Regions from separate parts of the Streptomyces sp. NPDC003011 genome, predicted to be linked through region 2. Evidence: riboswitches for the same ligand, from Rfam matches in the RefSeq annotation. Region 2 holds a riboswitch; the other holds the start of a gene.
What was found. Region 2 has a riboswitch for glycine ahead of gcvT (glycine cleavage system aminomethyltransferase GcvT). Riboswitches for the same ligand answer to the same signal wherever they lie in the genome.
Positions count from the first base shown of each region.

Region 1 (11,956 bases), on a different contig from region 2:
AGGACGTGGAAGGACGGGAAGAAGCCGCGGGGCCGCGTGCCCAGCAGCAGCATCCACCAGGTGCCGTCGGGTGCCTGGACCAGGTCGGCGTGGCCGGTGCACTGGATCGGCAGTCCGGTGCTGCGGTGGGTGAGGACCGGGTTTACCGGGGCGGGTTCGTAGGGGCCGCGCGGGGAACGGGCGCGGGCGATCGAGACGCTGTGGCCGTGGGCGGTGCCGCCCTCAGCGAGCATCAGGTACCACCAGTCGCCGATGCGGTAGAGGTGCGGCGCCTCCGGGTGCTGCGCCCCGGTGCCAGACCAGACCGGCAGCGGCCCTTCCAGCACCTTCCCGGTCACGGGATCGATGCGGGCGACCCGGACACCGGAGACGGCACACCAGCAGGAGCCGTCGTCGTCCCAGGCCAGGTCGGGATCGATCCCCTCCAGGTCGATCCAGACCGGGTCGGACCAGGGACCTTCGGGCCGCTCACTGGTGACGAGGAAGTTGCCGCCGCCGAAGACATTCGTCGTGATCATGTAGAAGCGGCCGCCGTGGTGACGGATCGTCGGGGCGTAGATCCCGGCGGAGGCCACCGTGTCGTCGGACAGCGGCAACTGCCCGGGCCGGTCAAGGACGTTGCCGATCTGCCGCCAGTGCACGAGGTCACGGCTGTGGAAGAGCGGAACGCCGGGGAAGTACTCGAAGCTGGAGCAGACGAGGTAGTAGTCCTCGCCCACCCGGCACACACTGGGGTCGGGGTGGAAGCCACCGAGCACGGGGTTGTCGTACGTCCGCATGCGCGTCAGTCCCTTCGAGCGTCGCGGTGGGGGCGAAACTTTCGGATGATCTGGCGAACGTTACGGAGCTGCACTGTAGGTGGCTCTCGGAAGCGGGGCAAGACGTCACGCACCTACCGCACGGCCGAGCCGGTGCGGTCATGCGGGCGGCCGTGCGCATCGAGACGATCCGGGCGTCGGGGCGGATCCCCGCCGGGAAGCGCCCTGCCCGTGCACCGGCGCTTGACCCCATTCTCAGGGCAGGTGGCCGGGAGGGCTGAGCGGTGGAGTGACGAGGTTCCGCGCGAGGGTGAGTGGCGAGTGACCGCCGCCGGCCAAGTCGGCGGCCCTCATCGAGGCCACTCCACCAGCCGGCCCCACTGCCGCTACCGGCCGAACCGCCGTGGGGCGCGTCCACCACGACCCCCGGCCGCGTCAGCAACGCCAGTGAGCCTCCCCGACACCCGCCCCAACGCCCGCACTCGTGCCGTGCCCGTCGACAGCTCCGCCGTCAGAACGGCCAGCTCTCCCACAGTGCGCGCGGCCAGCGCCGCTTCCACCCGCTCGTCGAGCTCCTCAGCGGTCAGCAGCGGTCAGCAGCGGTCAGCCGACCGTCCCCCGCCGCGACACGCAGCACGTCGACGACCTCGTCCCGGTCCGTGTGCGAGACCCTCAGCCCGAGCCGCGCGGCGACACCGGCGGCCCCGTCACCACGCACCGACCCGTCCGAGACCGACACGCCCCACTCCCGTCCCCCACCCGACGCACTGACGCCATATCGCGTTATACGCAACGGCCAGCCCCACGCCCGCGGTTCCCCACCGGCCCCTATCGTGACCGCATGCAGTCCTACACGATCGGCCAGGCAGCACGACTGCTCGGCGTGAGCCCCGACACCGCCCGCCGCTGGGCGGACGCCGGCCGGATGGCGACCCACCGCGACGACAGCGGCAGACGACTCATCGACGGGCGGGACCTGGCCGCGTTCTCGGTGGAACTCGCCAAGGCCGGAAACGGCGAGGAGGATCCACCGCACACGTCCGTCCGCAACGCCTTCCCCGGCATCGTCACCGCGATCAAGCTGGGCGATGTCGCCGCCCAGGTCGAGATCCAGGCCGGTCCGCACCGGCTCGTCTCCCTCCTGACCCGCGAGGCCGTCGAGGAACTCGGTCTGGAGGTCGGTATGGAGGCCACAGCCCGCGTGAAGTCGACGAACGTACATGTCGACCGCACCTGAGCGGCCACGTACCGAATGGACGACGGCGTCCATAGAAACGCACATGCCCACCCCCGACCGCACTTACGGCAGCTCATGCTATGACACAAGTGACTTAGGCCTCGCATATGCGGAAGTATGATCGGCGTATCGGAAGGGCCGACGGGCTTTTCCGCGGACCGACCGATGGAGTGGACCCGAGATGAACCGTTCCGCGCGCCGGACCCACCGGACCCACCGGACCCAACCGACCCACCGGACCCGCCAGGCCCCCCGAATCCCTCGGACCCACGGGGCACTGCTGGCGATCGGCGCGGGAGCCGCCGCGCTGTTGACCCTCACCGCCTGCTCGTCCTCCGACGCGAGTTCTGGCGCAGAAGCCGGCGCGGGTTCCGCTGCGGGCAGGTCCGCAACCTCGGCGCGGCTCTCCGGCACGGTGACCGTCTTCGCCGCCGCCTCCCTCCAGGAGAGCTTCACGACCCTGGGCAAGGAGTTCGAGAAGGAGCACCCCGGAACGAAGGTCACCTTTAACTTCGGCGGCAGCGACACGCTCGCCGCGAGCATCACCAGCGGCGCCCCGGCCGACGTCTTCGCCGCCGCCAGCGCCAAGACGATGACGACCGTGACGGACCAGAAGGCCGCCGTCGGCACACCCACCACCTTTGTCCGCAACCAACTGGAGATCGCCACTCTGCCGGGCAACCCCGACAACATCTCCTCCCTCAAGGACCTCACCAAGCCGGGCCTGAAGGTCGTCCTGTGCGACAAGACGGTGCCGTGCGGCGCGGCTGCCCGGACCGCCCTGGACGCCAGCGGTCTCGAACTCACGCCGGTCTCCTACGAACAGGACGTCAAGGGCGCCCTGACGAAGGTCGAGCTGAAGGAGGCCGACGCCGCCGTCGTCTACAAGACCGACGTGAAGGCGGCGGGTGACAAGGTGGAGGGCGTGGACTTCCCCGAGTCGGCCAAGGCCGTCAACGACTACCCGATCGCCCTCCTCGACAACGCCCCCAACCGCGACGCGGCGAAGGCGTTCATCGCACTGGTCAAGTCCACCGAGGGCCAGCAGGTCCTGACCGACGCCGGATTCCTCAAGCCATGACCGGCCCCGTCACCCGGGAGGGCGGACCGGGGCGCAGGCATGACCGCAAGGCCGACGGAGACCGACCCCAAGGCCGGAACCGAGGCCAGAACCGAGGTTGGAACCAAGGCCGAACCCGAGGCCGAAGCGCCCCTCTCCCCCTCCTCCTCCCCGCGCTCGCAGGCATGGCCTTCCTTCTCCTCCCCCTGGTCGCCCTCCTCGTACGAGCCCCCTGGCGCAGCCTCCCCGAGCAGCTGGCCAGCGCCGAGGTCTGGCAGGCGCTCCGGCTGTCGCTGGTGTGCGCCACGGCGGCGACCGCGCTGAGCCTGGTCATCGGCGTGCCGCTCGCGTGGCTGCTGGCCCGCACCGACTTCCCCGGCCGCGGCTTGGTCCGCGCCCTGGTCACGCTGCCCCTCGTCCTGCCCCCGGTGGTCGGCGGTGTGGCCCTGCTGCTCGCGCTCGGCCGCAACGGCGTCGTAGGACAGTGGCTGGACTCCTGGTTCGGCATCACCCTGCCGTTCACCACGGCGGGCGTCGTCCTCGCCGAGACGTTCGTGGCGATGCCGTTTCTCGTCATCAGCGTCGAGGGCACCCTGCGCGCCGCCGACCCGCGCTACGAAGAGGCGGCCACCACCCTGGGCGCCTCCCGCTTCACCGCGTTCCGCCGGGTCACCCTCCCGCTGATCGCGCCGGGCATCGCGGCGGGGTCCGTGCTGGCCTGGGCCCGGGCGCTGGGCGAGTTCGGTGCGACGATCACCTTCGCCGGCAACTTCCCGGGCCGTACGCAGACCATGCCGCTCGCGGTCTACCTGGCCCTGCAGAACGACCCGGCGGCCGCGATCGCCCTCAGCCTGGTGCTGCTGGCCGTGTCCATCGCCGTACTGGCGGGCCTGCGGGACCGCTGGATGACCGCATCCTGAGCCCGATGCCGAACTTTTCCGGCAGGGTGCGAGGCACCCGGACACCCCGTCGGACAACCTCCGGGCCCTTGCCGCCGGACACCCCGGAGGCGAGACCATGCGGGACACCACGTCGGACGACCCCCGAGCCCCTGCCGCCGGACACCCCCGAGGCGAGACCATGCCGGACACCAGGAGAGACCTCCCGGACACTCCCGAAATCATGCCGCACGCTCCCGACACTGAAGCGGGCCCTTGACCAAGCGGGCCCCGAACCCGACCCGGACGTTCCCCTCATGCCTGACGCAACCCCAGCCGCCCCCGACCCCGACGCCACCCGCACCACCGCCGACCCAGACCCCTCACACGCCCCACAACCCCCAGGCCCCCCAGGCCTGGACGCCCGCCTCGTCGTCGAGCACGGCACTTTCCGCCTCGACATCACCCTCACCGCCGCTCCCGGCGACGTCGTCGCCCTGCTCGGTCCGAACGGCGCCGGCAAGACCACCGCCCTGCGCGCCCTCGCCGGTCTCGTCCCGCTCACGGACGGGCATCTGCGCCTCGACGGCGCCGCGCTGGACCGTACGCCACCCGAATCCCGCCCGGTCGGCGTGGTCTTCCAGGACTACCTGCTCTTCCCCCACCTGTCCGCCCTCGACAACGTGGCCTTCGGCCCGCGCTGCCACGGCGCCACCAAGGCGGAAGCCCGCGCCCAGGCCGCCGAGTGGCTGGACCGCATGGGCCTGGCCGAGCACGCCGGCGCCAAGCCCCGCAAGCTCTCCGGCGGCCAGGCCCAGCGCGTCGCCCTCGCCCGCGCCCTGGCCACCCACCCCCGCCTGCTCCTCCTCGACGAGCCCCTGGCCGCCCTGGACGCCCGCACCCGCCTGGAGGTACGCGCCCAACTCCGCCGCCACCTGACCGAGTTCGAGGCCGTGGCGGTCCTGGTCACACATGACCCGCTGGACGCCATGGTGCTGGCCGACCGGCTCGTCGTCGTCGAGCACGGCCGGGTCGTCCAGGAGGGCACCCCCTCCGACATCGCCCGCCATCCCCGTACGGACTACATCGCGCAGCTGGTCGGCCTCAACCTCTACCGAGGGCGGGCCGAAGGCCACACGGTCCGGCTCGACGCCGGCCCCGCCCTCACCACCACCGAAGACCTGTCCGGCCCCGTCTTCGTCGCCTTCCCCCCGAGCGCGGTAACCCTTCACCGCGACCGCCCCACCGGCTCCAGCGCCCGCAACCTGTGGCGCTGCGAAGTGGCCGGCCTGGAGACCCACGGCGACCAGATCCGCGCGGACCTGACCGGCGAACTCCCCCTCGCCGCCGACCTCACGACGGTCGCCGCGGCCGAACTCGACCTGCACCCCGGCGCACCTGTCTGGGCAACCGTCAAAGCGGCACAAACACACGCATACCCAGCATGACTCTCACCGACGACCACGGTGATGACCCCGCCCGGTGCACGACCGGACGGAGCCCTCTCCACGACACGTCAGTACGCGTACCCGTACGCGACATCAGGTCGCGTAGGGACATCAGTCCTCGTACGCGTCCAGCGGCGGGCAGGAGCAGACCAGGTTGCGGTCGCCGAAGGCCTGGTCGATACGGCGCACCGGCGGCCAGTACTTGTCCGCCACCGACACCCCGCCCGGGAAGACGGCCTCCTCGCGCGTGTACGCGTGCTCCCACGCGCCGCCGAGCGCGCCGGCGGTGTGCGGGGCGTTGCGCAGCGGGTTGTCGTCCGCGGGCCACTCGCCCGAGCCGACCTTCTCGATCTCCGCGCGAATCGCGATCATCGCCTCGCAGAACCGGTCGAGTTCGATCAGATCCTCGGACTCGGTCGGCTCGATCATCAACGTCCCGGCCACCGGGAACGACATCGTCGGCGCGTGGAACCCGTAGTCGATGAGCCGCTTGGCCACGTCGTCGACGCTCACACCGGTCGCCTTGGTCAGCGGCCGCAGGTCGATGATGCACTCGTGGGCGACGAGCCCGCCCGGACCGGTGTAGAGCACCGGGTAGTGCGGCTCCAGCCGCTTGGCGACGTAGTTCGCGCTCAGCACCGCCACCTGAGTGGCCCGCTTCAGTCCTTCACCGCCCATGAGCCGCACATACGCCCACGAGATCGGCAGGATCCCCGCGGAGCCCCAGGGCGCCGCCGAGATGGGCCCGACGCCCGTCTCCGGCCCGGCCGCGGGCTGCAGCGGGTGGTTCGGCAGATACGGTGCCAGGTGCTCGCGCACACCGACCGGCCCGACGCCCGGACCGCCGCCGCCGTGCGGGATGCAGAAGGTCTTGTGCAGGTTCAGGTGCGAGACGTCCCCGCCGAAGTGCCCGGGCTTGGCGAGCCCCACCAGCGCGTTCAGATTGGCGCCGTCGACGTACACCTGCCCGCCCGCCTCGTGCACCTGGGCGCAGATGTCGGCGACGTGCTCCTCGAACACACCGTGCGTGGAGGGGTACGTGATCATCAGCACCGCCAGCTCGTCCCGGTGCTGTTCGATCTTCGCCCGCAGGTCCTCGACGTCGATCTCACCGTCGTCGGCGGTCTTCACGACGACGACCTTCATCCCGGCCATCGCGGCGCTGGCCGCGTTCGTCCCGTGCGCGGACGACGGGATCAGGCAGACGGTCCGCTGCTCGTCACCGCGGGCGCGGTGGTATCCGCGTACGGCGAGCAGTCCCGCCAGCTCGCCCTGCGAACCCGCGTTGGGCTGCAACGACACCTTGTCGTACCCGGTGACCTCGGCGAGACGTTCCTCCAGCTCGCGGATGAGCGTGAGATAGCCCTGCGCCTGCTCGACGGGCGCGAAGGGATGCAGCTGCCCGAACTCGGGCCAGGTGACCGGCTCCATCTCCGTGGTCGCGTTGAGCTTCATGGTGCAGGAGCCCAGCGGGATCATGCCGCGGTCGAGCGCGTAGTCCCGGTCGGCGAGCCGGCGCAGGTAGCGCAGCATCGCGGTCTCGGAGCGGTACTGGTGGAAGACCGGGTGCGTGAGGTAGTCGTCGGTGCGCAGCAGCGCGGCCGGGAGCGAGTCCTCGGTGGCCGCGTCGAGCGCGTCGATGTGACCCTCGACCCCGAAAGCGGCCCACACCGCGCTCAGCTGGGCCCGCCCGGTCGTCTCGTCGCAGGCCATGGACACGTGGTCGGCGTCCACGAGCCGCAGGTTGACCCCGTTCTCCCGCGCGGCGGCGACGACCTGGGCGGCCTCCGCGGGCACCCGCGCGGTCAGGGTGTCGAAGTAGGAGCCGTGCACGACCTCGACCCCGCCGGCCGTCAGCCCGGCGGCGAGGATCGTGGCGTACCGGTGGGTGCGCCGCGCGATGCTCTTGAGGCCCTGGGGCCCGTGGTAGACGGCGTACATGGCGGCCATCACCGCGAGCAGCACCTGCGCCGTACAGATGTTGCTGGTCGCCTTCTCCCGGCGGATGTGCTGCTCACGCGTCTGCAGCGCCAGCCGGTACGCCCTGTTCCCGTCCGCGTCCACGGACACGCCCACGAGCCGTCCGGGCAGGCTGCGCGCGAACTTCTCCCGCACGGCCATGTATCCGGCATGCGGCCCGCCGAAGCCCATCGGCACACCGAACCGCTGGGTCGTCCCGACGGCGATGTCCGCACCGAGTTCCCCCGGCGACTTCAGCAGTGTCAGCGCCAGCAGATCGGCGGCGACGGTCACGAGCGCGCCGAGCTCGTGGGCCTGCGCGATGACCGGCTCGATGTCACGGACGGCACCGGAGGCTCCCGGGTACTGGATCAGCACGCCGTTGATCTCGCGCTCGCCGAGCTCGGCCGGGATGCCGTCATCGAGGTCGGCGACGACGACCTCCACGCCGGTCGACTCGGCACGGGTCCGGATCACCGCGATGGTCTGCGGCAGCACGTCCGCGTCGACCAGGAACAGCCCCTTCTTGTTCCTGCCCATGCGCCGGGACAGCGCCAGCGCCTCGGCGGCGGCCGTGCCCTCGTCCAGCAGCGAGGCACCGGAGGTCGGCAGCCCGGTGAGCTCGGCGACCATGGTCTGGAAGTTCAGCAGCGCTTCGAGACGCCCCTGGGAGATCTCCGGCTGGTAGGGCGTGTAAGCGGTGTACCAGGCGGGGTTCTCCATCACGTTGCGCAGGATCACGGGCGGCGTGAAGGTTCCGTAGTACCCGAGTCCGATCATGGAGTCGAGGACCTGGTTGCGATCGGCCAGCGACCGCAGCTCGGCCAGCACCTCGGCCTCGGTCCGCGCACCGGGCAGGTCCAGCGCGTCGGCGTTCTTGATCACGTCCGGCACGGCGGCGGCGGTGAGCTCGTCCAGCGAGCCGTACCCGACCTGGGCGAGCATCTTGGCCCGCGCTTCCTGGTCGGGCCCGATGTGGCGCTGTTCGAACGGGATTCCCTGCTCCAGCTCCGAGAGCGGAATGCGGTGGGCGGTCATTGCGGAGGCCTCCTGGTCTGACGCGACCTTCGAGGGGCACCACGGCACGGGTACCCGGACGGCCTCCCCCTCTGTCATCTCAACCTGAGAGCTTCACCGGGCACCCGAGGGCGCCCGGTTTTCACCGTCGGTGAGAGCGGAAGCCGTCGACACCCGCCCTGCTTTCCAGAGTGACCTCGTCCATGCGGTACGTGGGCCTGAGAGATTCCGGGGAGGATTTGCTCCTTCGGCGCCTCCGGTGATGTCTGGAGGACTCTCCCGCATGGGATCAGCAGCCGTTTGTCAGCGTACCAGCGCGGTCAACGCCCGAGCGTTCGAGTGGCCGCCTCCCTGAATGTGCTCTTTCGTAGTGCTTACGGATGAGTTGCGACCCTAGTGGAGGGCCCGTGCAGAGCGACATCGATCCGCGCAACCTGATCGGCCGCAAGGCGTTCGACCGCAACGGCACCAAGATCGGGACGATCGACGAGATCTACCTCGACGACGCGACCGGCGTACCCGAGTGGGCGGCCATACGCACCGGCCTCTTCTCCCGGGACGCCTTCGTTCCCCTGGAGCCCAGCGAACTGATCGAGGGCGCCCTCCGCGTCCCCTTCGACCGCGCCCTGATCAGGGACGCCCCCGACTTCGGCGTAGGCCGCCACCTCTCCCCCGAGCAGGAACTCCAGCTCTACCACCACTACGGCCTCGACCTGTCCGCCCCTCCCCCGCTCCCGGACCACGACTTCGGCAAACTGGCCGGCACGGACGATCCCTGACGCCCCCACCGACCCCGAGCCGACAGCCCAGCCCCCACGCACACCCCACGGTCCAACCTCCTCCCCAAGCCGCACCACCAGCCACAACGCACCCCCCTCCACAGACCGTCGCAGCCCAGGCAGACCGCACCCCCACGACTCGGCCTCAGTCCCCCTGCCCCCGCCACACCGCACCCCGCGAAGGCCCCGCACCCCCTCCGCCACGCACCCACCCGCAACCGTCACACGGTGAGCCGCACCATCACCACCAACCGTCACCCACGACGGCAGTCACCGCGCCGCGTCACCACCAGCCGTCCCCGACCACGGCCGTCGCACAGTCACCCCCCACAGCCGCCACACGCCATCGCCTACGGACCCAGCCCAACCACGGGCCACGACTGCCCCAGCCCGACCACGGGCACAGCCGCACCCGCACCCGCCCAGCACACAGGCGACCGTCCCCGCCTCCCCCGCCCATCCGCGGGCAGTCGTGCCGCTGGGACGGCACGGGCGGGCACGGGCGGCACCCCCGCAAGCGCCGGGCTGCGCAGCTGCGCCACCCCACCCCCGCCGGTCCCACCCGCACGCACCCAACCTCCGCGCACCCCAGCTCCCCGCCGCTCCGCACGCACGCCGGTCACAACCATCACGCCGAGACCTCCCCCGCCGGAGCACCCCCACCCCCGGCCCTCGCCTCCGTCCCAGAACTCCCCGCCACCAACGGCAGCGGCTCCGCCGGCTGCAACCCGGGGTCGTCGACGCGAAACGTCCGCACCCGCCCCGGCTCCGAGTCAGGCGTCTCGAACCGCACGGTCACCCGCCCCAGCCCGCTCCCCTGCACCCACCCATGCCCGTACTCGGCATGCCGCACATCGTGCCCCGACGGCCACCGCCGCTCGACCGGCACCTCGGGCTCCACGGCCGGCCCGTTCTCGGGTGCTTCCACCGGACCGGAGTCCACTCGCTCCCGCTCCCCCGCGGCCTGCGCGAACAGATCCTCCTGCGTGTAGTCGGCCAGCCCGCTGACCCCCACCCCGAGCAGCCGCACACCCCCCGTCGTGTCCACGGAGTCCAGCAACCGGGCCGCGGCCTCCCGCACCACCGCCGGATCGTCCGTGGGCCCGCGCAAGGTCTCGGACCGCGTCAGCGTGGAGAAGTCGTACCTCCGCACCTTCAGCACGATCGTCCGCCCGGACAGCCCCGCCTCCCGCAGCCGCCGCACGCACCGGTCCGCCAGCCGCTGCACCTCCAGTCCCACCCTGACCCGGTCATGGATGTCGATGTCGTACGTGTCCTCCACCGAGACCGACTTCGTCTCCCGCTCGGCCACCACAGGCCGTTCGTCCCGCGCCAGCGCCATGGCGTACAGCCCGTGCCCGTGCGCCTTCCCCAGCAGCCGTACGAGCTCGTCCTCACCCGCCTCCGCGATCTCCTCGACCGTGGTGATCCCGGCCCGGCGCAGATGGTCCCCCGTCGCCGGCCCCACCCCGGGCAGCGTCCGCACCGACATCGGGCCCAGCATGGCCCGCTCGGTCCCCGGCTCGATCACCACCAGCCCGTCGGGCTTGGCCTGCTCCGAGGCGATCTTCGCGAGCATCTTGGACGCGGCGAGCCCCACCGAACCCGTCAGCCCCGTCACCGCCCGTATGTCCGCCCGCAGCTTCACCGCGGCCAGCCGCGCCGACTCCTCGTCCCAGGCCGCTCCCCCGGCCTCCAGGTCCACGAACGCCTCGTCCAGACTCAGCGGCTCCACCAACGGCGACAGGCCCCGCAGCAGCCCCATCACCTGCTCGCTGATCGCCCGGTAGAACGCGAAGCGCGGCACGAGATACGCCGCGTTCGGCGCCAGTCGTCTCGCCTGGGCCATGGGCATCGCCGAGTGCACCCCGAACACCCGCGCCTCGTACGACGCCGTGGCCACCACCCCACGCGGCCCCAGCCCGCCCACGATGACGGCCTTCCCGCGCAGGCTCGGCTTGGACGCCTGCTCCGCCGAGGCGAAAAAGGCATCCATGTCGAGATGCAGGATCGTGGGCGCGCTTCTCACATCTCCGATGCTGCCCTACGCCACTGACAATGCCCCTGCCCAAGAGCGGGCAGGACGGTCAGACCGCCCGGTTGCGCCGCCGCGCCAGCTCATCGGCGGGGTTGGGCCCGACCAGGGTCTCCCCGGTGTCGACCCGCTCGCCGTGCAACTGCGACAGGGCGCTCTCGACGTCCCGCCACACCACGCCGACGGCGATGCCGAAGATGCCCTGGCCGCCTTGAAGCAGCGCGTGGACCTCGTCGGGCGTGGTGCACTCGTAGACCGTGGCGCCGTCACTCATCAGCGTCATGCGCTCCAGGTCTTGGAATCCGCTCTCGCGCAGATGCTGCACCGCGGTGCGGATGTTCTGCAGCGACACACCGGTGTCGAGAAAACGCTTGACCACCTTCAGGATGACGACATCCCGGAAGCTGTACAGACGCTGTGTGCCGGACCCGTAGGCGGGCCGCACGCTCGGCTCGACGAGCCCCGTGCGGGCCCAGTAGTCCAGTTGCCGGTACGTGATGCCGGCGGCCGCGCACGCCGTCGGACCGCGGTAGCCGATCTGCTCGGACGCCATGGACGTCGCCCCTCCGCTGCTCGGCACGGCCGTCGGTCGCTGCGGAGCGTGATCGGCCGCGTTGCTGTGAAGCGGGTACGGACCGCTCGCCCCGAGACTGCGTCCGGGGGCACCCCCAGCCGTACCGTCGCCGCTGCTTCTCACGCCGACCTCCGTCCTTGACCTGCCTTCTCGACGGTAGGCAGTCACCAGGGGTGCGTCAACGATCGCCACACTCGGCACGCCGAGTGAT
Region 1 is NZ_JBSFTY010000070.1:8,139-20,094, reverse strand. It holds gene ACWD0J_RS30205 (glycoside hydrolase family 43 protein) at 1-779, opposite strand, end outside; gene ACWD0J_RS30200 (hypothetical protein) at 1,145-1,318, opposite strand; gene ACWD0J_RS30195 (DUF1707 domain-containing protein) at 1,342-1,497, opposite strand; gene ACWD0J_RS30190 (TOBE domain-containing protein) at 1,600-1,995, shown strand; gene modA (molybdate ABC transporter substrate-binding protein) at 2,177-3,076, shown strand; gene modB (molybdate ABC transporter permease subunit) at 3,073-3,975, shown strand; gene ACWD0J_RS30175 (ABC transporter ATP-binding protein) at 4,251-5,381, shown strand; gene gcvP (aminomethyl-transferring glycine dehydrogenase) at 5,493-8,378, opposite strand; glycine riboswitch at 8,554-8,649, opposite strand; gene ACWD0J_RS30165 (PRC-barrel domain-containing protein) at 8,765-9,136, shown strand; gene ACWD0J_RS30160 (DNA polymerase IV) at 9,765-11,165, opposite strand; gene ACWD0J_RS30155 (MerR family transcriptional regulator) at 11,224-11,868, opposite strand.
Region 1: another riboswitch for glycine. It lies ahead of gcvP (aminomethyl-transferring glycine dehydrogenase); the one in region 2 lies ahead of gcvT (glycine cleavage system aminomethyltransferase GcvT).

Region 2 (11,956 bases):
GAACGTGTCCATCATCTTGCTGATGAGGGAGTCGATCCACCCTCCGTAGTAGCCGGCCACGATGCCGAGCACGGTGCCGATCACCACCGAGAGGACGGTGGCACCCCCGGCGACCAGCAGGGACACCCACGACCCGTCGATGATGCGGGCGAGCATGTCACGGCCGTACTGGGGATCGACGCCGAGCGGGTGGTCCCAACTCATGCCGCCCCAGCCGCCCTTGGGGGCGAGCAGGGCCGGATCGATCAAGTCCTGGTGGAACTTGTTGGGGTCGAGGTCGAACACCCACTGGATCGGCTTCGAGAACACCGCCATCAGAACGAGCAGGGCGACGACCACGCCGCCCGCCATCGCCACCTTGTCGCGCTTGAAGCGCGTCCAGGCGATCTGACTGAGCGAACGCCCTTCGATCTGGCTCTTCTTGACTCCGGCGAGAACGGCCTCGGGCTGCGCTCCGGCCTCCGCCCCGGTGGTCTCGATCGGTGCGGTCACAGTGAGATTGACCCCTCTCGGGTCGACGATCGCCGACCCCCCTGGCTGCCGCTGTAGCGGTTGCTTCTCCTCGCACACGGGACCGACCGGCCCGCGTCTCACGGGAGTCTTCAACGCTTTGGCGATCAGTCGCCAGACTTGGCGGTGAAAGGATGCGTAACCGTGATGCTGCTTGGGGGGTTCCGTTATCCGGACGAGGGGTAACGCGGGCCGGACGTGGGCTAGTTGGGGCAAACGGGACAGGTGATGCTTTATCACCTCGGTCTACGCGCGAAGAAGTGGGCGGGCCACTGCGGCGGACGCCCCGGCCACCGCTCTCCGCGGCGGGCCGGCCGGTGCCGTCGACGGGGTCAGTAGCCGCTGCGGGCCGGCGGGTACCCGTAACCCGCCGCAGGCCCCTGAGCCGGGGCGGCGTGGGCCTCGCGGTCGTAGAACGGGCGGGCGCCGGCCCGCATCCACAGGGCGACCGGGTCGTACTCGTCGGACATCGCCACGGTCGACACCGGCAGTCCGTCCGGCACCGCGCCGATGGACTGCTGCATCATCGCGCGCACCGAGTCGACGGCCGGCGGGCTGGTGTCGTACACGTCGAGCCCGATCGCGAGATACGGCGCCCCGAGCGCGGGCTGCACCCAGGCGCGGCGCAGGGCGCGGACGGCCGGGGTGCGGTGGGCGTTCTGCGCGAGCAGGGCGTAGAACTGCGGGATCTCGATGGCGGGTTCGGACAGCCGCAGGGGACCGGCGGGCTGGCGTTCCAGGCCGGTGGCGATCCGGCGCAGGTCGAGCCAGGGGATGCCGACGCCGCCGCCCGGGGCGTGCGGGTTGAGCCAGAGGCCGTAGTGGTCGGGGTAGAGGGTGCGGGCCACGTCGAGACCGTCGACCACTTCGTACGATCTGTTCCAGCCGCTGGCCGACAACTCCTGGGCGGAGGTGACGCAGGGGGCGTAGCCGTACCCGTCGACCTGCATGTTCCCGTACTGGGCGTCGGGGGAGCCGGCCTGGCCGTGCCACAGCAGCATCCAGATCTGGCCGGAGGACGGGGTCGCGAGCGCGCGCAGGAGTGCCTCGTAGGCGTCGTAACGCCCGGGCGTCACCTGGCGCAGCATGTGCTCGACCTGCCCGGTCGCGATGCCGCTGGCGCTCACCTGTACCGCCCCTTCGAGAGTCTGCCCCGCAGTATGGAACCAGCTTAAGTGGAGGTGCCCCCGACACAGCCCAGCAGCGCGGGGCCTCTCGTCGCCGACGGGTGCGGGCGGTGCGGCCGGCCGCGCGGTTCCCGGCGTCCCCGGGGTGGGCCGCCCCCGGCGGGATTCCTAGTGGTCCCCCGTGTGGAAGGGCCGGACCGTCTCCCTCATCCAGTGGCCCACCGGGTCGTCCGCCACGTCCAGAAGGACCAGGTTGACGGGCCACGGGGCCGGGGCCCGGGTGAGGGCCCGGGACAGGGCCTCCATGGGGAGCGCCCGTATGTCTCCCTCACACTGGGACAGTTCCACGCCCACGAACATCACCGGGTCGGCCGTCTCGATGGCGGCGAGGCAGCGGCGGGCCGTGCGGACCACGCCGGTCGCGGCGAACTCGGAGGAGGCCGCGGCCAGGAAGTCCACCGGGTCGTCCTGCCAGTCGGGCTCGTACAGCTTGACCCGGCCGCCGCTCGCGGGGCCGTCCAGCGGGGTGCGGCCCGCCCGGCACAGGCCGGCGACGGCCGCCGGCGGGAGCGGGACGCCGACCGTGCCGTCCGGGTTCACGGCGAGGCCGACCTGGGGCGGCAGTCCGCGCGCGAACTCGACGGCGGGGGCGATGGTGTACGCCATGTGCGAGCCGGCGACCTGCCGGAACTGTTCCTCGGAGCTGAACACCGGCACATAGGCCTGGCCCTCGATCTCCAGGGTGGGCAGGTCGAGCGGGCCGCTGTGCGGACCGCCGCCGTTGGGCAGCGGAACCCAGACGAAGCTGCGGCCCAGCACCTCGATGATCCGCCCGCCCGCCCCGGGGATGCCGAGGGAGGCGGAGAGCACTTCCTCCAGTTCGTTGCCGGGCCATCCGCCGTGCGGGTGGGGGTGCGCCTGTGCCGGGAAGCCCGGGAAGTCAGCGGGGAGATCCGCCGGGAAGTCCATCTGCCTGCCTACCGCCTGCCGAGTACCGCTTGCTGTGGCTGAAAAGGCTAACGGGTACGGAGCACACCGTGGAGGTGTCAGCCGGTGAAGCCGATCCGGAGCAGCACGTTCGCCGCGTCCCGGTCGATCAGCACCGCCGAACCGCAGCCCGGCGGCAGGTCGCCCTGCTCGACCGCGCTGATCAGGCGGGACGCGGCGCTCCGGTGGCGCAGGAACGCGTACCGCGAGACGCCCCGGCCGCGCTCCCGCTGGCCCTCCAGAGCGAGACCGGGGGTGACGTCGAGCAGCAGCAGGCGCAGAGTGCCGCCCCGGCGGCGGGCCTCCCGGGCCAGCCAGCGGCGCACCCAGGCCTGCGTACCGCAGTCGTGCACCACGACACCCTCGCCGGAGCGCAGCGCGCGGCGCAGGCCGGCGTAGTGCGCGGCGCGGACGAGCGGGCGGTAGAGCGCGTACGGCACAGAACGCGGCATCCGCGCGTCCCAGCGGTCGCGGGTGTCCTGGGAGTCGATGCGGGTGCCCTTGACGGTGCGCCGCATCAGCGTGGACTTGCCGCTGCCGGGCAGGCCGGTGATCACGACGAGGTCCTTGGGGCCGAAGAGCAGCGCGTGCGGGCTCTGGCCGCCCCGCTCGCGGAGGTCGCGGACGACGGGTGCGCCGATCGGGTGGCAGGCCTCCGTGGCCGGAGCCGTCGGCTGCCCGGGCAGCGCGAGGGCCGAGGTGGTGGCGTACGCCGTGGTCCTGTTCACCGTGATCGTCCTCCCCTGGGGTGGTCACGCGTCCCATCCCCGTCGAGTGTAAAGAGAAGGTAATGCGCGGTGTCTCGTGTTTTCGTGCACGTCCTGCCACAAGCCGGTCACAATATGTGGCCTGCCGCCGTCGGCCGATGCGTGCAATGATGTCGGCGCCAACTGCATACCGGCCGTTTGAATCCGCGCGGGAGAGTTCCGGGCCGTACCTCTGGGGTACGAGTGCCCGGGCGCCGAAGGAGCAAGTCCCTCCCTTGAATCTCTCAGGCCCCGTACCGCGCGGGCGAGGCACATCTGAAAAGCGGGCCGCTGCGACAGCGGCTCCACCCACGGTGCAAGTCACGACCACCGTTTCGCGGGGTCGTGACGAACCTCTCAGGTTCCGATGACAGATGGGGAGGAACGACCTCGCCGTCATGCCCTGGGAGACCGACCGATGAGCAGTACCGCATCCCCCGACAAGCGCCGTACCGCGCTCGACGCCCTGCATCGTTCGCTGGGCGCGACGATGACCGACTTCGCCGGCTGGGACATGCCGCTGCGCTACGGCTCCGAGCGCGACGAGCACCTCGCCGTACGCACGAGGGCCGGGCTCTTCGACCTCTCGCACATGGGCGAGATCACGGTGACCGGCCCGCAGGCCGCCGCGCTCCTCGACTACGCGCTGGTCGGCGACATCGGGGGCGTCAAGGCCGGCCGGGCCCGCTACACCATGATCTGCCGGGCCGACGGCGGCATCCTGGACGACCTGATCGTCTACCGGCTGGCCGACACCGAGGCCGGGTCCGCCCGGTACATGGTCGTCGCCAACGCCTCCAACGCCCAAGTGGTCCTGGACGCGCTGACCGAGCGTGCGGCGGGCTTCGACGCGCAGGTCCGTGACGACCGGGACGCCTACGCCCTGATCGCCGTGCAGGGCCCCGAGTCGCCGGGCGTCCTGAAGTCCCTCACCGACGCCGGCCTCGACGGCCTGAAGTACTACGCCGGGCTGGCCGGCACCGTCGCCGGTGTCCCCGCCCTGATCGCCCGCACCGGCTACACCGGCGAGGACGGCTTCGAGCTGTTCGTGCGGCCGGAGCACGCCGTGGAGCTGTGGCAGGCGCTGACGAAGGCCGGCGAGGGCGTCGGCCTGGTCCCGTGCGGACTGTCCTGCCGGGACACGCTGCGCCTGGAGGCGGGCATGCCGCTGTACGGGCACGAGCTGTCGACCTCCCTCACCCCCTTCGACGCCGGGCTCGGCCGGGTGGTGAAGTTCGGGAAGGAGGGCGACTTCGTGGGGCGCGAGGCGCTCGCCGAGGCCGCTTCCCGCGCCGAGAGCAGCCCCCCGCGCGTCCTCGTCGGCCTGGTCGCCGAGGGGCGTCGCGTCCCGCGCGCCGGGTACGCGGTCGTGGCCGGCGGCGAGGTGATCGGCGAGGTCACCTCCGGTGCCCCCTCCCCCACCCTCGGCAGGCCGATCGCGATGGCGTACGTCGATCCCGCGCACGCGGCGCCGGGCACCACGGGTGTCGGCGTGGACATCCGGGGCAGTCACGAGCCGTACGAGGTCGTGGCGCTGCCGTTCTACAAGCGTCAGAAGTAGCCACCGGGCCGGGTCCCCGTGTGTGACCCCGCGCACATGTGTGCTGCTCACGCACGTTTCCAGCAGTCCCCCCTTCCTCAGCACTCCCCCGCGTACAGGAGAATTCAGGCCATGAGCAACCCCCAGCAGCTGCGCTACAGCAAGGAACACGAGTGGCTGTCCGGCGCCGAGGACGGCGTCGCGACGGTCGGCATCACGGAGCACGCGGCCAACGCGCTCGGTGACGTCGTCTTCGTGCAGCTCCCGGAGGCCGGTACCACCGTGGTCGCGGGCGAGACCTGCGGCGAGCTGGAGTCGACCAAGTCGGTCAGCGACCTGTACTCCCCGGTCAGCGGTGAGGTCACCGAGGTCAACGAGGACGTGGTGAACGACCCGTCGCTGGTGAACTCCGCCCCCTTCGAGGGCGGCTGGCTGTTCAAGGTACGCGTCACGGAGGAGCCGGCCGATCTGCTCTCCGCCGACGAGTACACCGCCTTTTCCGCCGGCTGAGGAGTCGTGGACCTGATGTCCGTACTGAACACGCCCCTGCACGAGCTCGACCCGGAGGTCGCCGCCGCCGTCGACGCCGAACTGGGCCGCCAGCAGTCCACCCTGGAGATGATCGCCTCCGAGAACTTCGCGCCGGTCGCGGTGCTGGAGGCACAGGGCTCGGTCCTCACCAACAAGTACGCCGAGGGCTACCCGGGCCGCCGCTACTACGGCGGCTGCGAGCACGTCGACGTCACCGAGCAGATCGCGATCGACCGGGTCAAGGAGCTGTTCGGCGCCGAGTACGCCAACGTGCAGCCCCACTCGGGCGCCTCCGCCAACCAGGCCGCCCTGTTCGCGCTGGCCCAGCCCGGCGACACCATCCTCGGGCTGGACCTCGCCCACGGCGGCCACCTGACCCACGGGATGCGGCTGAACTTCTCCGGCAAGCAGTTCGACGTGGTCGCCTATCACGTCGACTCCGCCACCGGTCTGGTCGACATGGCCGAGCTGGAGCGGCTCGCCAAGGAGCACCGGCCCAAGGTGATCATCGCGGGCTGGTCGGCGTACCCGCGTCAGCTGGACTTCGCGGAGTTCCGCCGGATCGCCGACGAGGTCGGCGCGTACCTGTGGGTCGACATGGCGCACTTCGCGGGCCTGGTCGCGGCCGGCCTGCACCCGAACCCGGTGGAGTACGCGGACGTGGTCACCTCCACCACCCACAAGACGCTGGGCGGGCCCCGCGGCGGCATCATCCTGGCGAAGAAGGACTTCGCCAAGAAGCTGAACTCGTCCGTCTTCCCGGGCTTCCAGGGCGGCCCGCTGGAGCACGTGATCGCCGCCAAGGCGGTCTCGTTCAAGGTCGCGGCGAGCGAGGACTTCAAGGAGCGCCAGCGGCGTACGGTGGAGGGAGCGCGGATCCTCGCCGAGCGTCTGACGGCGGCCGACGCCCGCGAGGCCGGGATCGACGTCCTGTCCGGCGGTACCGACGTGCACCTGATCCTGGTCGACCTGCGCGCGTCCGAGCTGGACGGGCGGGCGGCCGAGGACCGGCTCCACGAGGTCGGCATCACGGTCAACCGCAACGCCGTCCCGAACGACCCGCGGCCGCCGATGGTGACGTCGGGTCTGCGGATCGGCACGCCCGCCCTGGCCACCCGCGGCTTCACCGCCGAGGACTTCGCCGAGGTCGCGGACGTCATCGCGCAGACCCTGAAGGCGCCCTCCCCCTTCGGGGAGGCCGACGTGGTGGCGCTGAAGGCCCGGGTCACGGCTCTCGCCGACAAGCACCCGCTGTATCCCGGTCTGAACAAGTAGTTCCTTTGTGTGGCGCGCCCCGCACACTCGTCGTACGGGGCGCGCCCCCTGCACCACCCCGTCCTGAGGAGTCACCGTGGCCATATCGGTCTTCGACCTGTTCTCGATCGGCATCGGCCCGTCCAGCTCCCACACGGTCGGCCCGATGCGCGCGGCCCGTATCTTCGCCCGCCGGCTGCGCAACGAGGACCTGCTGGGCTCGGTCGCGACGGTGCGCACCGAGCTGTACGGCTCCCTGGGCGCGACCGGCCACGGGCACGGCACGCCCAAGGCGGTGCTGCTCGGGCTGGAGGGCGACTCGCCGCGCACGGTGGACGTGGAGTCGGCGGACGACCGGGTGGCGCGGATCAGGGAGACGGGCCGCATCCGGCTCCTCGACGAGCACGAGATCCCGTTCTCCTTCGACCAGGACCTGGTCCTGCACCGCCGCAAGACCCTCCCCTACCACGCGAACGGCATGACCCTGTGGGCGTACGACGCCTCGGGGGCGGAGCTGCTGTCCAAGACGTACTACTCGGTGGGCGGCGGTTTCGTCGTCGACGAGGACGCGGTGGGCGCGGACCGCATCAAGCTGGACGACACCGTGCTCAAGTACCCGTTCCGCACGGGCGACGAGCTGCTGCGGCTGACGAAGGAGACCGGCCTGTCGATCTCCGCGCTGATGCTGGAGAACGAACGGGCCTGGCGCACCGAGGACGAGATCCGCGGGGGGCTGCTGGAGATCTGGCGGGTGATGCAGGCGTGCGTGTCGCGCGGCATGTCCCGCGAGGGCATCCTGCCGGGCGGTCTGAAGGTCCGCCGCCGCGCGGCCGTCTCCGCACGCCAGCTCCGGGCGGAGGGCGACCCGTTGGCGCACGCGATGGAGTGGATCACGCTCTACGCGATGGCGGTGAACGAGGAGAACGCGGCGGGCGGGCGCGTGGTCACCGCCCCGACGAACGGCGCGGCCGGCATCATCCCGGCCGTCCTGCACTACTACATCAACTTCGTGCCGGGCGCGGACGAGGACGGGGTGGTCCGCTTCCTGCTCGCCGCCGGTGCGATCGGCATGCTCTTCAAGGAGAACGCGTCCATCTCCGGCGCCGAGGTCGGCTGCCAGGGCGAGGTCGGCTCCGCCTGCTCCATGGCGGCGGGCGCGCTGGCCGAGGTCCTGGGCGGTTCCCCGGAACAGGTCGAGAACGCCGCCGAGATCGGCATGGAGCACAACCTCGGCCTGACCTGCGACCCGGTCGGCGGCCTGGTCCAGATCCCGTGCATCGAACGCAACGGCATGGCCGCGGCGAAGGCGGTCACGGCGGCCCGCATGGCCATGCGCGGCGACGGCTCCCACAAGGTGTCCCTGGACAAGGTCATCAAGACGATGAAGGAGACCGGCGCGGACATGAGCGTGAAGTACAAGGAGACGGCGCGGGGCGGGCTGGCGGTGAACATCATCGAGTGCTGACGGCCACGGCGTGACGGCTCACAGCGGTGGGCGACGGGGCGCCCACACCCGGCGAAAGCTGACGTTTGGCCGTCCGGACGGTACGCGCGGATCACCCGTGCCAAGGTGGGTCCCCAGTCGACAGCCAGCTCCTGTCCCCCCACAGACACTAGGGAGTCCCCATGCTGCGTGGCATAGACGTGAGCGCGTACCAGTCGTCCTCCTACGCCACGGACGGTCTCTCCTTCGTCTTCATCAAGGCGACCGAGGGCCGTTCGTACGTCAACCCGAAGCTCGCCGCGCAGACGAAGCGGGCCCGTGACGCCGGACTGGTCGTCGGCTACTACCACTTCCTGTGGCCGGGCAACCTCACCGCGCAGGCGGAGTACTTCGTCAAGCACGCCCCCGAGAAGGCGGGTGAGATGCTCGCCGTCGACTGGGAGACGACCGGGGACGGCACCCACGCGAGCAACGCGGAGAAGGACAGCTTCATCCGCAAGGTGAAAGCGCTGCGGCCGGACAACAGAGTGATCTTGTACTGCAATCGGAACTATTGGTTGAATGTCGATAGGACGTCGTACGCGGGTGATGGTCTGTGGATCGCCGACTACGTGACCGCCGGCAAGCCCCGCATCCAGGCGGCGTGGCGCTTCCACCAGTACACCGACGATCCGCTGGACAAGAACGTGGCGGACTTCACCAGCAAGGCGGCGCTGAAGAAGTGGGCCGCGGACGCCTGACTCCGAGAGAGGTTCGTGTCATGAGCGGGTCGGTCACCGCGGTCAGCAGCAACGGGACGTACTCCTTCACCAAGCCGAACCGGGAGAGCATCACGCTCGTCGCCGGGCTCGGGGTGGAGGGTGACGTGCACGCCGGGGCGACGGTGAAGCACCGGTTCCGGATGCGGAAGGACCCCTCCCAGCCCAATCTCCGGCAGGTGCACCTCATCCACGAGGAGTTGTTCGAGGAGGTCGCGGCGGCCGGGTTCGAGGTCGCGGCCGGACAGCTCGGGGAGAACGTCACCACCCGGGGGATCGATCTGCTGGGGCTGCCGGCAGGGACGCTGCTGCGGCTCGGGGACGAGGCGGTCGTGGAGGTGACCGGGTTGCGGAACCCGTGTGCGCAGATCGACAGGTTCCGCAAGGGGCTCATGAAAGAGGTCGTCGGGCGGGACGCGGAGGGCAGGCCGCGGCTCAGGTCCGGGATCATGAGCGTGGTCGTGACCGGAGGCGTGGTGCGGCCCGGTGACCCGGTGAAGGTCGAGCTGCCGGACGGGCCGCACCGGGCCCTGGAGACCGTCTGACCCGGGAGTCCTACGCGCGGAACTCCGGCGTGCGCTGCGGGCTCGCCTCCGCCAGGGCCTTCGTGACCTCCTGGACACCGCCCCGCAGCCCGTACACGGGTGTGCCGGGCTGCTGGCGCCAGGAGTCGTCCAGGCCGCCCGCGTCGACCGTGTCGAAGCCGAGTTCCCCGATCAGTTCGCGCACCTTCCGCTTCGCCGCCTCGTCGTCGCCCGCGACCGGCAGGGCGATGCGGTCGGCGGCGCCGGCCGGGCGGTCCCGGTCCAGGATGTCCTGGGCGTAGGTGCCGTTGAAGGCCTTGACCACTGCCGGGTGGCCGAGCCGCCGCGCGGTCCAGCGGCTCTCCATGAGGCCCTCGTCCTCGATCTCGGCGATCCGCCCGTCGCGCTGGGGGTAGTAGTTGCCGGTGTCGATGACCGCGACCCCGTCGGCCGCCTCGTCGAGGACCCCGGACGGCAGGTCCGGTACCGCCTTCACGGGAATCGCGACGACCACGACCTCCGCGCCGCGTGCCGCCTCCTCGACCGGTACCGCACGCGCGCCGGTCTCCTCGGCCAGTGCCGTGAGGGTCTGCGGGCCGCGGGAGTTGGCCACGGAGACGTCGTGGCCCAGTGCGGTGAGCCGCCGGGTGAGGTTGCCGCCGATGTTGCCCGCGCCGATGATGCCGATCTTCATGACAGGCCCTTCCAGATCAGATTGATGCACGCGCATACGCCTGTTGGGCATGAACCCCGGGTGACCCCGGACTATTCCGGGTCCTCCGCGTCCCGTCGGAACCGCCCGGACCAGGCCGGCGGCTCGACCAGGCGAACATCCGGCGCTCGCGACGGCGGACCGCGTCTCACCGGTGACCCGGCCGGCACGTGCTTCGGCCGGCCGCCGGACCGGGGGCGGCACGACGGCCGCCGGACGTGCGGATCCGGCGCCGGGCGCGAGGAAGGGGGGCACCCGCGGGCGCCCCCCTCATTCCGCTCACGTCACTTGTTCAGGTACGACCAGAACTCGTCGAAGGAGAGGACCTTGTCGCCGTTGAGGTCACGCGACTTGATGATCGCCTCGGCCACCGGCTCGGTGACGTTCCAGTCGCCCTGCTGAGCCAGGGCGGTCTTGAACTCGGCGGCGGTGATGAAGCCGTCGCCGTCCGTGTCGATCCGCTCGAAGTGCTTGCGTGCCTCGTCGATGTCCGCCACCGAATCCGCCCCTTTTCCCTCGTCCTGCTGATCACGTGCTGTCGTACTGACGCAGGTCAGATTAGCCGCCCGTCCGGTCCTCCGGCGCGGCGACCACCCGGCCGCACGCCGACCGGCCCGCACGCCGACCGGCCGCGCGTCAGCGGAAGATGCCGGTGTGGCCGAGGGAGTAGCGGCCCGGCTGCGGATACACGGCGAGACCGTGCGGGCCGCCGCCGACCTTGATGCGGGCGAGCTGGTTGCCGGTGCGGGTGTCGATGGCGTACACCTCGGCGTCGTACCGCCCCGACAGCCACAGCACCTTGCCGTCGGCCGAGACGCCGCCCATGTCGGGGCTGCCGCCGTCGGGCAGGTGCCACTTCTTGGTGAGCTTGTTCCGGGTGAAGTCGAAGACTGAGACGGTGCCCTCACCGCGGTTGGAGACGTACATCTCGCGGGAGTCGCGGCCGATGTAGAGGCCGTGGGTGCCCTTTCCCGTGGGCAGGAGCTTCGGTTCGGTGAACGTGTCGCCGTCCAGGACCCACATGCCGTCGGCCATCATGTCGGCGATGTAGAACTTCTTCCCGTCGGGCGAGATCTTCACGTCCTGCGGCATGGCGCCGTCGAACGGCAGCTTCTGCTGCCCGACGACCTTCATCTTCTCGGTGTCGACCTTCAGCAGCTCGCCGCTGAACTCGCAGGAGACGATGAAGTACCGGCCGTCGAGCGAGAAGTCGGCGTGGTTGACGCCGTAGCAGCTGACCGGTTCGGTCTTGATCCGCTTCATGGTGTGCGGGTCGCGGAAGACGAGTTCGCGGTCGAGGGAGGCCATCACGACGGCGTACTTGCCGTGGGGCGTGAAGTAGAGGTTGTACGGGTCGTGCACCTCGACCTCCTTGCCCGCCTTGCCGGTCTTCGGGTCGATGGGGGTGAGGGTGTGGCCGCGGTTGTTGTTGACCCAGAGGGTCTTCAGGTCCCAGGACGGCACGACGTGCTGGGGCTGGCGGCCGACGGGGATCGTCTCGACGATCTCGTACGTCTTCGGGTCGATGACCGAGACGGTGTCGGACTCGGTGTTGGGGACGTAGACCCGGGACGGGAAGTCCTTGACGACCGGGGAGAGCTTGTTCGGGCGGTCGGCCGCGTAGACGTCCTTCGGGTCGAGGACCGGCGGCATGCCCGGCAGGCCCTCGACGGCCTTCTTCTTCACCGGTGCGGGGACGGCGGCCTTCGTGCCGCGGGCCTCGGTGGCGCGGTCCTGGCTCCCGGTGCCGCAGGCGGCGAGCGCGGTGAGGGCGGCGCCGACGGCGAGGGCGCTTGTCATGAGGTGGCGAGGCATCAGCTGAG
Region 2 is NZ_JBSFTY010000023.1:63,201-75,156, forward strand. It holds gene ACWD0J_RS14440 (ABC transporter permease) at 1-492, opposite strand, end outside; gene ACWD0J_RS14445 (enhanced serine sensitivity protein SseB C-terminal domain-containing protein) at 843-1,637, opposite strand; gene ACWD0J_RS14450 (enhanced serine sensitivity protein SseB) at 1,806-2,606, opposite strand; gene ACWD0J_RS14455 (AAA family ATPase) at 2,684-3,352, opposite strand; glycine riboswitch at 3,531-3,640, shown strand; glycine riboswitch at 3,641-3,754, shown strand; gene gcvT (glycine cleavage system aminomethyltransferase GcvT) at 3,789-4,931, shown strand; gene gcvH (glycine cleavage system protein GcvH) at 5,043-5,420, shown strand; gene glyA (serine hydroxymethyltransferase) at 5,436-6,716, shown strand; gene ACWD0J_RS14475 (L-serine ammonia-lyase) at 6,793-8,160, shown strand; gene ACWD0J_RS14480 (glycoside hydrolase family 25 protein) at 8,322-8,879, shown strand; gene ACWD0J_RS14485 (MOSC domain-containing protein) at 8,900-9,442, shown strand; gene ACWD0J_RS14490 (NADPH-dependent F420 reductase) at 9,453-10,151, opposite strand; gene ACWD0J_RS14495 (EF-hand domain-containing protein) at 10,418-10,630, opposite strand; gene ACWD0J_RS14500 (YncE family protein) at 10,770-11,948, opposite strand; gene ACWD0J_RS14505 (polysaccharide deacetylase family protein) at 11,948-11,956, opposite strand, start outside.